One region of the Kribbella sp. VKM Ac-2571 genome, then DNA from elsewhere that is predicted to be linked to it. Evidence: riboswitches for the same ligand, from Rfam matches in the RefSeq annotation. Region 1 holds a riboswitch; the other holds the start of a gene.
What was found. A riboswitch is a leader RNA that binds a small molecule or an ion and turns the genes downstream of it on or off. The one in region 1 is predicted to bind S-adenosylmethionine.

Region 2: linked by a shared signal. The riboswitch ahead of thrC (threonine synthase) and the one ahead of EV651_RS17730 (aminotransferase class V-fold PLP-dependent enzyme) in region 1 are both predicted to bind S-adenosylmethionine.

Annotation. Positions count from the first base shown of each region.
Region 1 is NZ_SNWS01000007.1:228,210-232,450, reverse strand. It holds gene EV651_RS17740 (DUF4184 family protein) at 20-808, opposite strand; gene EV651_RS17735 (DinB family protein) at 840-1,355, opposite strand; SAM riboswitch class IV at 1,452-1,565, shown strand; gene EV651_RS17730 (aminotransferase class V-fold PLP-dependent enzyme) at 1,583-2,947, shown strand; gene EV651_RS17725 (prolyl oligopeptidase family protein) at 2,958-4,241, opposite strand, start outside.
Region 2 is NZ_SNWS01000004.1:180,635-184,875, forward strand. It holds gene EV651_RS11275 (DNA-3-methyladenine glycosylase) at 1-732, shown strand, start outside; gene EV651_RS11280 (sodium:proton antiporter) at 755-1,981, shown strand; SAM riboswitch class I at 2,047-2,190, shown strand; gene thrC (threonine synthase) at 2,204-3,466, shown strand; gene EV651_RS11290 (ubiquitin-like small modifier protein 1) at 3,463-3,738, shown strand; gene EV651_RS11295 (zinc-dependent alcohol dehydrogenase family protein) at 3,752-4,241, shown strand, end outside.

The DNA of each region.
Region 1 (4,241 bases):
CGCTGCCCCATCCGTAGCGTCACGAAACGTGTGTTCGTCGTCGTAACCGCTCGAGGTGCCACACGACGACGTACGCACCGACAGCGATCAGACCGCCGGACATGAGGCCTGTGAGCACCGTCCGTACGCCGATTTCGCCGCTGAACCCGCCGTCGACCCTGCCGAGTTCCACGACCGCTCCCCCGACCGCCAGACCGATGGCCGCGACATAAACGAGGTATCGCAGCCAGGTCGGCATGCGCTCGTCGACAGGCTGCGGTGCCGTACGGCGGTACCAGCGATAGAGCCACACCGCGAGAACGAGGCAGCCGCCCAGTGTGCTGACGTACTGGAGGATGCGGTTGACGTCCCACGCTCCTGTCACCTGAGCCCGGAAGATCCCGGGGAACTGGCGGACGAAGTAGCCGTCACCGTGGGTGAACGAGTCCCAGACGACGTGAGTGACCGCGCCGACGACGGCTGATGCGACCGTCCAGAGCACGACGGCGACGCTGGGGAGGCGAAAGCGTGAAGGCTTCAACCGGCCAGCGAGCGCAGATGACGCGAGAGCCATCAGGGGTCGCTTGAGGCCCAGGTTGAAGACAGCGAGCAGCAACAGAGCCTGCAGCGGGTCCAGCCACAAAGCAGAGGTGAGCTCGTGGGTGAGGGTCAGTGTGAAGTTGCCGTTGATCTGCTGTGTGGCGATCCGGTAGATCGGACCGACGTACAGCAGGTCGGGTGCCACCGCACCAGCCACCAGAGCCGACGCCACGAAGGGGCGACGGACCAGCGGGAGGACTACCGCGGGGTGGGCGAGGGTGAACGGCACCCCCGCACCTTCGAAGCCCTCAAGGTCGTCGTTACGCGCCTGTGGTGCCGTCGAGTTGCTCCCGCAAGAGGTCGGCGTGGCCGCAGTGGCGACCGTATTCGCCGATCAGGTGAATGTAGATCATCCGCAGCGTCGACTCCGTGCCGTTGAACGTGAAGCGGTCGTCCAGCGAGTGACCGGCGGCAGCGTCGTCCGAGAGCTTCCACTCGGCGACTAGACCGTCGTACGCCGCCTGCGCGTCAGCAGGGTCGATCAACTCGAAGTCCGCGTCCTTGCCGAGCTCCGGCGCGAACAGCGGCTCGGCGGGCTCGTCGGCGAAGTGGATGCGGAACCAGATCCGCTCGACCTTCGTGAGATGCCTGATCAGGCCCAGCAGCGACAGGTTGGACGGCGGCGACGGCCGTTCGGCCAGTTGCTCGGCGGTCAGCCCCGCGCACTTGAAGAGCAGCGTGGTGCGGTAGAACTGCAGGTAGCCGTGCAGCAGTTCCGCTTCGGGTGCGGTCAGCGAGCCGTCCGGTCGCTCGACGGCAGGTGCTCTCCAGGTCATCGACTTCCTCACGTTGTCCCACGATGTGTTCGCCCATCTCATCACATGAGATAGCCACTGGCGGTCACCGTGTCCCCTTCGTTACCGTTCTCGGCAGGTCATGAGTGTCAGCGACAAGCCCCGGCTAGCTGGCCGGCAACCCTCCTCCGCGGTGGGGTGCCCCGGGTGAAGACCAGGCCGTGCGGATACCCCGTTCGGCAAGTGCGGACTTCCCTGGGAGCAGCATCATGTCGATCCTGTCCATTCTCGAGCCGGCCAGTACGACGACCCCGCGGCCGGCGATCGCCCGGCTCGCGACCGGCAGCATCCCCGCCACGGTCGGATCGGACCTCCTGGTCCCGCTCGCCGACGGCCGGGTCACCGATTACGCGAACTTCGACCACGGTGCGAGCGCGCCGTGTCTGGAGTCCGTGCGGGCCAGTGTCGAGGCCGCACTGCCGTCGTACGCGTCGGTGCACCGCGGCAACGGGTACGCCTCGCGGATCACCACCCAGTGGTACGAGCGGGCGCGCGCCGAGGTGCACGCCTTCGTCGGGGCGCGTGCCGACGACCAGGTGATCTTCACCCGGCAGACCACCGACGCCCTGAACCTGCTGGCCCGCGCGGTGCCGGCGGACACGACCGTGATCGTGTTCGAGTCCGAGCACCACGCGGCGCTGCTGCCCTGGCCGGCCGAGCGGACCGTTCGCCTGGCCGCGCCGGCGAGCCCGGCCGAGGCCGTGACCCATGTCGCCGACGCGCTCCGTCAGGCGCCCGAGGGACCGCGGCTCGTGGTGATCACCGGCGCGTCCAACGTCACCGGCGAGATCTTCCCGATCGCCGAAATCGCCAAGGTGGCCAAGGCACACGGTGCACGCGTCTGTTTGGATGCCGCGCAGCTCGCCCCGCACCGTCCGGTCGACATCGCCACCCTGGACGTCGACTGGGTCGCCCTGTCCGGTCACAAGCTCTACGCGCCGTACGGCGCGGGTGCGCTGATCGGCCGCTCCGACTGGCTCGACGCCGCCGACCCGTACCTGCACGGCGGCGGAGCGACCCACGCCGTCACGAGCGACACCGTGGTGTGGACGACCGGTTCGGCCCGCCACGAGGGCGGCTCCCCGAACGTCATCGGCGCCATTGCCCTGGCGAGTGCGTGTGCCGCGATCAGCAAGCACCGCGACGCCATCGAGCAGCACGAGCGCAGCCTGCTGGCCCGCTTGCGCGCCGGGCTTGCTCAGATCGACAACGTCACGACGTACTCGATCTTCGGCGAGGACGCGGACCGGGTCGGCACCGTCTGTTTCACGGTCGCCGGTCTGACCTCGACGCTGGTGTCCGCGGCGCTGAGCGCGGAGTACGGCATCGGTGTCCGGGACGGCAAGTTCTGCGCACACCCGCTGGTCGGCCACCTCCTGGCCGGCTCCCCCGAGCACGGTACGGCGGTCCGCGCCAGCCTCGGCCTCGGGACGACCCGTGAGCACGTGGACCGGCTCGTCGACGCCGTGCGCACGCTCGCCACGAGCGGCCCGCGCACGGAGTACACGGAGAGCGCGCACGGCTGTCAGCCGGCCGACGACCCGCGCGATCTCCAAGCACCCCGCATCTGGTGAAGCAGCCCTCCTACTGCTCGGGAGGTACGAGACCTACATGGTGAGCAGCGAACGCCAGTAGGTCCGCCCACTCCGCCGCGACCATCGCAGCGGGCTTTCCGAAGCCATGGCCGGTGTTGACCTCAACCCGGGTCAAGACAGGCCGCGGCCCGGACTGGGCATGCTGCAGCGCGGCGATGAACTTGTGGCTGTGCAACGGAACTACGCGGTCGTCGTGGTCACCGGTGACCACGAGAGTCGCCGGGTACGCCGTACCGTCGCTGATGCGATGCAGTGGCGAGTACGCCAACAGGTCCTCGAACTGCTCCGGATCGTCCGGCAGACCGAAGTCGGACGCCCACGCCGCTCCCACGGTGAACAGGTGGAACCGCAGCATGTCCATGACGCCCACGCCGGGCAGTGCGACTGCGAACAGGTCCGGCCGTTGCGTCATGACCGCGCCTACGAGCAGTCCGCCGTTGCTGCGACCGTGAATGGCCAGCTGCTCCGGTGTGGTCACGCCGGTGTCCCGCAGGTGTTCAGCGACCGCGATGAAGTCGTCAAACACGTTCTGCTTGTTCTTGAGCCGCCCTGCGTCGTGCCACTCGGCCCCGTACTCACCGCCACCCCGCAGGTTCGTGATGACCAGTACGCCGCCTGCGGCAAGCCACGCCGGCCAGCCGGGACGGTAGTCGGCCTCGACCGGGATGCGGAATCCGCCGTACCCCCACATAAGCGTCGGACGCGGCGCCTCGAAGTCCAGGTCGGACCGGGTGATCAGGAAGTACGGCACGTCGCGGCCAGGAGCCATCCGGCGCGTCACGGTGACCTGCGGCGACGTGAATCCGCCGGAGCCACGGACCAGCTCCGGCAGTGCGCGTACGTCGCCTGACCCGGTGGAAACGGCGTACGACAGCGTGGGGTCGGTTGTCGTCGACAGCCCGATGAAGAGCTCGTCGTACTCGGCCCCGGCGTTGAGGCCGACCACTCCCCCGCCAGGTACGTCGATCACACGCCGGCCCGACCCGTCCAACGCGTAGAGCGTCAGCACGGGCTGTGCGTCGACGAGCGTCAGCGTTGCCAGGCCGTCCGCCGTACCGCGGACTGCCTGCAGTGTCGACTCTCCCTCCGGGATGAGGTCGGTGAATTCGCCGTCCAGCGTGGAGAGCACCATGCGGCCCCGGGACGCGTCCCGGTCGGTGCGCAGTACCAACTGGTCGCCGGACATCCGTACGAAGGCGATCTCGTCGATGAACTCGTCGACGACCTTCACCGGCTCGCCCAGCCCGTCCGAGCTGATCGGGTACACCCAGAG
Region 2 (4,241 bases), on a different contig from region 1:
GAGTGGGCGCTCGACGGGGTGCCGGAGTTGCTGGGGGAGCGGGACAGCTGGGACGGGTTCGAGCCGCTGCCGGAGCATCGGGCGCTGGTGGACGCGGCGCGGCGGTTCCCGGATGTGCGTGTGCCGCGGACGCGGGCGGTGTTCGAGGCGATGGCGGCGGCCGGGATCGAGCAGGTGGTGACCGGCAAGGAGGCGTTCCGGGCGTGGCGGTTGCTGCTGCGTGAGTACGGCGAGCCTGCGCCGGGGCCGACCCCTCCGGACGGACGGGAGATGATGGTGCCGCCGGCGCCCGAGGAGTGGCGGCAGATCCCGTCGTGGCAGTGGCTGCGGGCGGGTGTCGAGGGCCGGCGGTCGCGGGTTGTCATCACAGCGGCGACGCGGGCGAAGGCGCTGGAGCGGACGCTCGACCTGAGCGACTCCGACGAGATCGAGCGGCGGCTGCGGTCACTGCCCGGGGTCGGGGTGTGGACGGCGGCCGAGGTACGGCAGCGGGCTCACGGGGACGCCGATGCGTTCTCGTTCGCGGACTACCACGTATCGCGGAACGTGTCGTACGCGCTGATCGGCGAGGAACTCGACGACGACGGCTGCGCCGAGCTGATCGAGCCGTACCGCGGCCACCGCTTCCGCGTCCAGCGCCTCCTCGAGCTCGCCGGCATCGGCCACCCGCGCTACGGCCCCCGCAAGGCGCTGCCCACTCACACCCCGGGAGCAACGCATCGCTTGAGGTGACACTGGGCACCGGATCGGCACAATGACGATCGACGGGGACGGCCTGTACCTGGTGGCGGGCCTGGCGTTGCTCCTCGGCGCCGTTCTTCCACGCCTCTTACGCCGGTACGCCGTATCCGCGCCGATCGCGTTCGTCGGCGCCGGGATGCTGCTCGGGCTGGCCGTGGATCGCACCCACCTGAGCCCGATCGCCGAGCCCACGCTGACCAAGCATCTGGCGGCGCTGACCGTGATCGTCGCGCTGATGGGCGTCGGCCTGGCGATCGACCGGCCGATCAATCTCTTCACCTGGACGGTGACGTGGCGGTTGCTGTTCGTCGCGATGCCGGCGGGGATCGCCGCACTGACCGGAGTCGGATGGTTGCTCGGGCTGGCTCCGGCTACCGCGCTCCTCGTAGCAGCGGTCCTGGCGCCGACAGACCCGGTGCTCGCGTCCGACGTACAGGTGGACGGGCCGACGACCGGTGAGGACGCCGAGCTCGACGAGGACGACGAGGTGCGGTTCGCGCTCACGTCCGAGGCGGGGCTGAACGACGGGCTCGCGGCGCCCTTCGTCTACCTGGCGGTGTTCATTGCGACCAAGAGCCTCTCGCCGTGGCAGTGGATCGCCTGGGACGTGGTCGGGAAGGCCGTGATCGGTGTCGCCATCGGGGTCGGTGCCGGCTGGTTGCTCGGGCGGATGACCTTCTCGGCCCCCTCTCGGAGCTTGCGGCTGTCCGAGTCGCGGGAGCCGGTGCTCGCGCTGGCCATGACGCTCGGCGTCTACGGACTCACGCAGGTGCTGCACGGCTACGGGTTCATCGCGGCGTTCGTCGCGGCACTCACTCTGCGGTCGGTGGAGAGCAAGCACGAGTTCCACGGGGAGCTGCACGACTTCATCGGCGAGCTCGAGCACATCCTCACGTGGGGAGTCCTGCTCCTGCTCGGTGCCGCGGTCACGGCGGGGCTCCTGGAGCCGCTCACGTCCACCGGCGCGGCGGTCGGCGTACTGCTGGTTGTGGTGGTTCGTCCGCTGCTCGGGTGGCTGTCGCTCGCGCGATCGGAGTTGCGCCGGTCCGAGCGCTGGGCGATCTCGGCGTTCGGCGTCCGGGGTGTGTCGTCGGTCTACTACCTCGCCGCGACCGGAGCGCAGTTCCGGGACGAGCTGCCGTGGCTGTGGGCGACACTGGGGTTCACGATGATCCTGAGCGTGGTCGTGCACGGGATCGCGGCGACGCCGGTGATGCGCTTCCTGGAGCGCCGCAGCTGAGATCACGTGTCTCAGATGGTGGGATCACAAGACACAATATGGACCCGATTGGGTAATCTCGGGGGAGCTCATCCAGAGGGACTGAGGGAAACGGCCCGTTGAAGTCCCGGCAACCCTCCCCGTCGAGCCCCCGCCCGGGGCGTCTCGCGGTGGAACGGTGCCAAATCCGTCCCGCCGCCGAGATCCGGTGTTCGCGGGGAAGATGAGAGGGGAACCTCACTCATGAGCCTGACCGCCGCCACCCACACGATCCGTGAAGGTGCCTTCGGCAACGGTACGCACCTGAGCTGTCGCGCCTGTGGGGCGAAGTCGCCGCTCGGCCCGTTCTACGCATGTATGGAGTGCTTCGGTCCGCTCGAGGTCGGCTACGAGTACCCGACGATCACCCGTGAGCAGATCGAGGCCGGACCCAAGAACATCTGGCGGTACCAGCCGCTGCTGCCCGTCCCCGTGGACGTGGCCAGCTTCCCGAACACCGAGCCCGGCTACACCCGGCTCGTCGACGCGCAGAACCTGGCCCGCGAGCTCGGGCTCAGGAAGCTCTGGGTGAAGGACGACTCCGGCAACCCGACCCACTCCTTCAAGGACCGGGTGGTTGCATCAGCGTTGAGCGCCACCCGCGAGCTCGGCATGAAGGTCTTCGCCTGCCCCTCCACCGGCAACCTGGCCAACGCGGTCGCTGCGGCCGCGGCCCGGGCCGGCATCCGCTCGGTCGTGTTCATCCCGCACGACCTCGAGCGCCCGAAGGTGATCACCACCGCCGTGTACGGCGGGACGCTGGTCGCCGTCGAGGGCAACTACGACGACGTGAACAAGCTGGCCTCCGAGATCGCCGGTGAGGAGGAAGGCTGGGCGTTCGTGAACGTGAACGTCCGCCCGTACTACTCCGAAGGCTCCAAGACCCTCGCCTTCGAGATCGCCGAGCAGCTCGGCTGGCGGATCCCGCAGCAGGTCGTGATCCCGGTCGCGTCCGGTTCGCAGCTGACCAAGATCGACAAGGGCTTCACCGAGCTCGGCAAGCTCGGCCTCGTCGACGCTACTGACTACAAGATCTACGGCGCCCAGGCGACCGGCTGCTCGCCCGTCGCGCAGGCGTTCCGCGACGGCCACGACGTGGTCAAGCCGGTGAAGCCGGACACGATCGCGAAGTCGCTGGCGATCGGCAACCCGGCCGACGGGCCCTATGTCCTGGACGTCGCCCGCCGTACCGGTGGCGCGATCGAGGACGTCAGCGACGACGAGGTCGTCGAGGGCATCCAGTTGCTGGCCCGGACCGAGGGCATCTTCGCCGAGACCGCGGGCGGGGTGACCGTCGCGACGCTGAAGAAGCTGATCGCGACCGGGCAGCTCGACCCCGAGGCCGAGACCGTCATCATCAACTCCGGCGACGGGCTGAAGACGCTCGACGCCGTGGCCGACCGGGTCGGCCCCAAGGTGACCATCCCCGCGTCGTACGACGCCTTCGTGAAGGCAGGCCTGCAGTGAGTGTGAGCGTTCGCGTCCCGACCATCCTGCGGCCCTACACCCAGGGCGTGTCCGAGGTGTCCGCGGAGGGCGCGACCCTAACCGAGGTGCTCGACTCGCTCGACGCGTCGTACCCGGGGATCAAGGGCCGCGTGCTGGACGACTCGGGCGAGCTCCGCCGGTTCGTGAACGTGTACGTCGACGACGACGACGTACGCTTCGCCGACGGCCTCCAGACCACGATCAAGGACGGCGGCCAGGTCTCCATCATCCCAGCGGTCGCAGGCGGCTGATGAAGCCGCTCTGATGCGTGCGGTTGTCATCTCGGAGTACGGCGTACTGCCTGAGATTCGTGAGGTTGCGGAGCCTGAGGTTGCGGACGGCTCGGTGGTTTTGAAGGTTGAGGCTACCGGGCTGTGTCGTAGTGACTGGCATGGGTGGATGGGGCATGACTCCGACATCGTGCTGCCGCATGTGCCGGGGCATGAGCTTGCCGGGACGATCGCCGCGGTCGGGGCGGGTGTGAGCGGGTGGGCGGTCGGGGATCGGGTCACGACGCCGTTCATCTGCGCGTGCGGTGCGTGCGAGCAGTGCCTCGAGGGCAACCAGCAGGTGTGCCCCAACCAGCTGCAGCCTGGGTTCAACTACTGGGGTTCGTTCGCCGAGTACGTCGCTGTGCCGTACGCCGCTGTGAACCTGGTGCGACTGCCCGACGACATGGATTTCGCGACCGCCGCGGGCCTGGGCTGCCGATTTGCCACGTCGTTCCGCGCCGTCCACCAGGTAGGACAGGTCG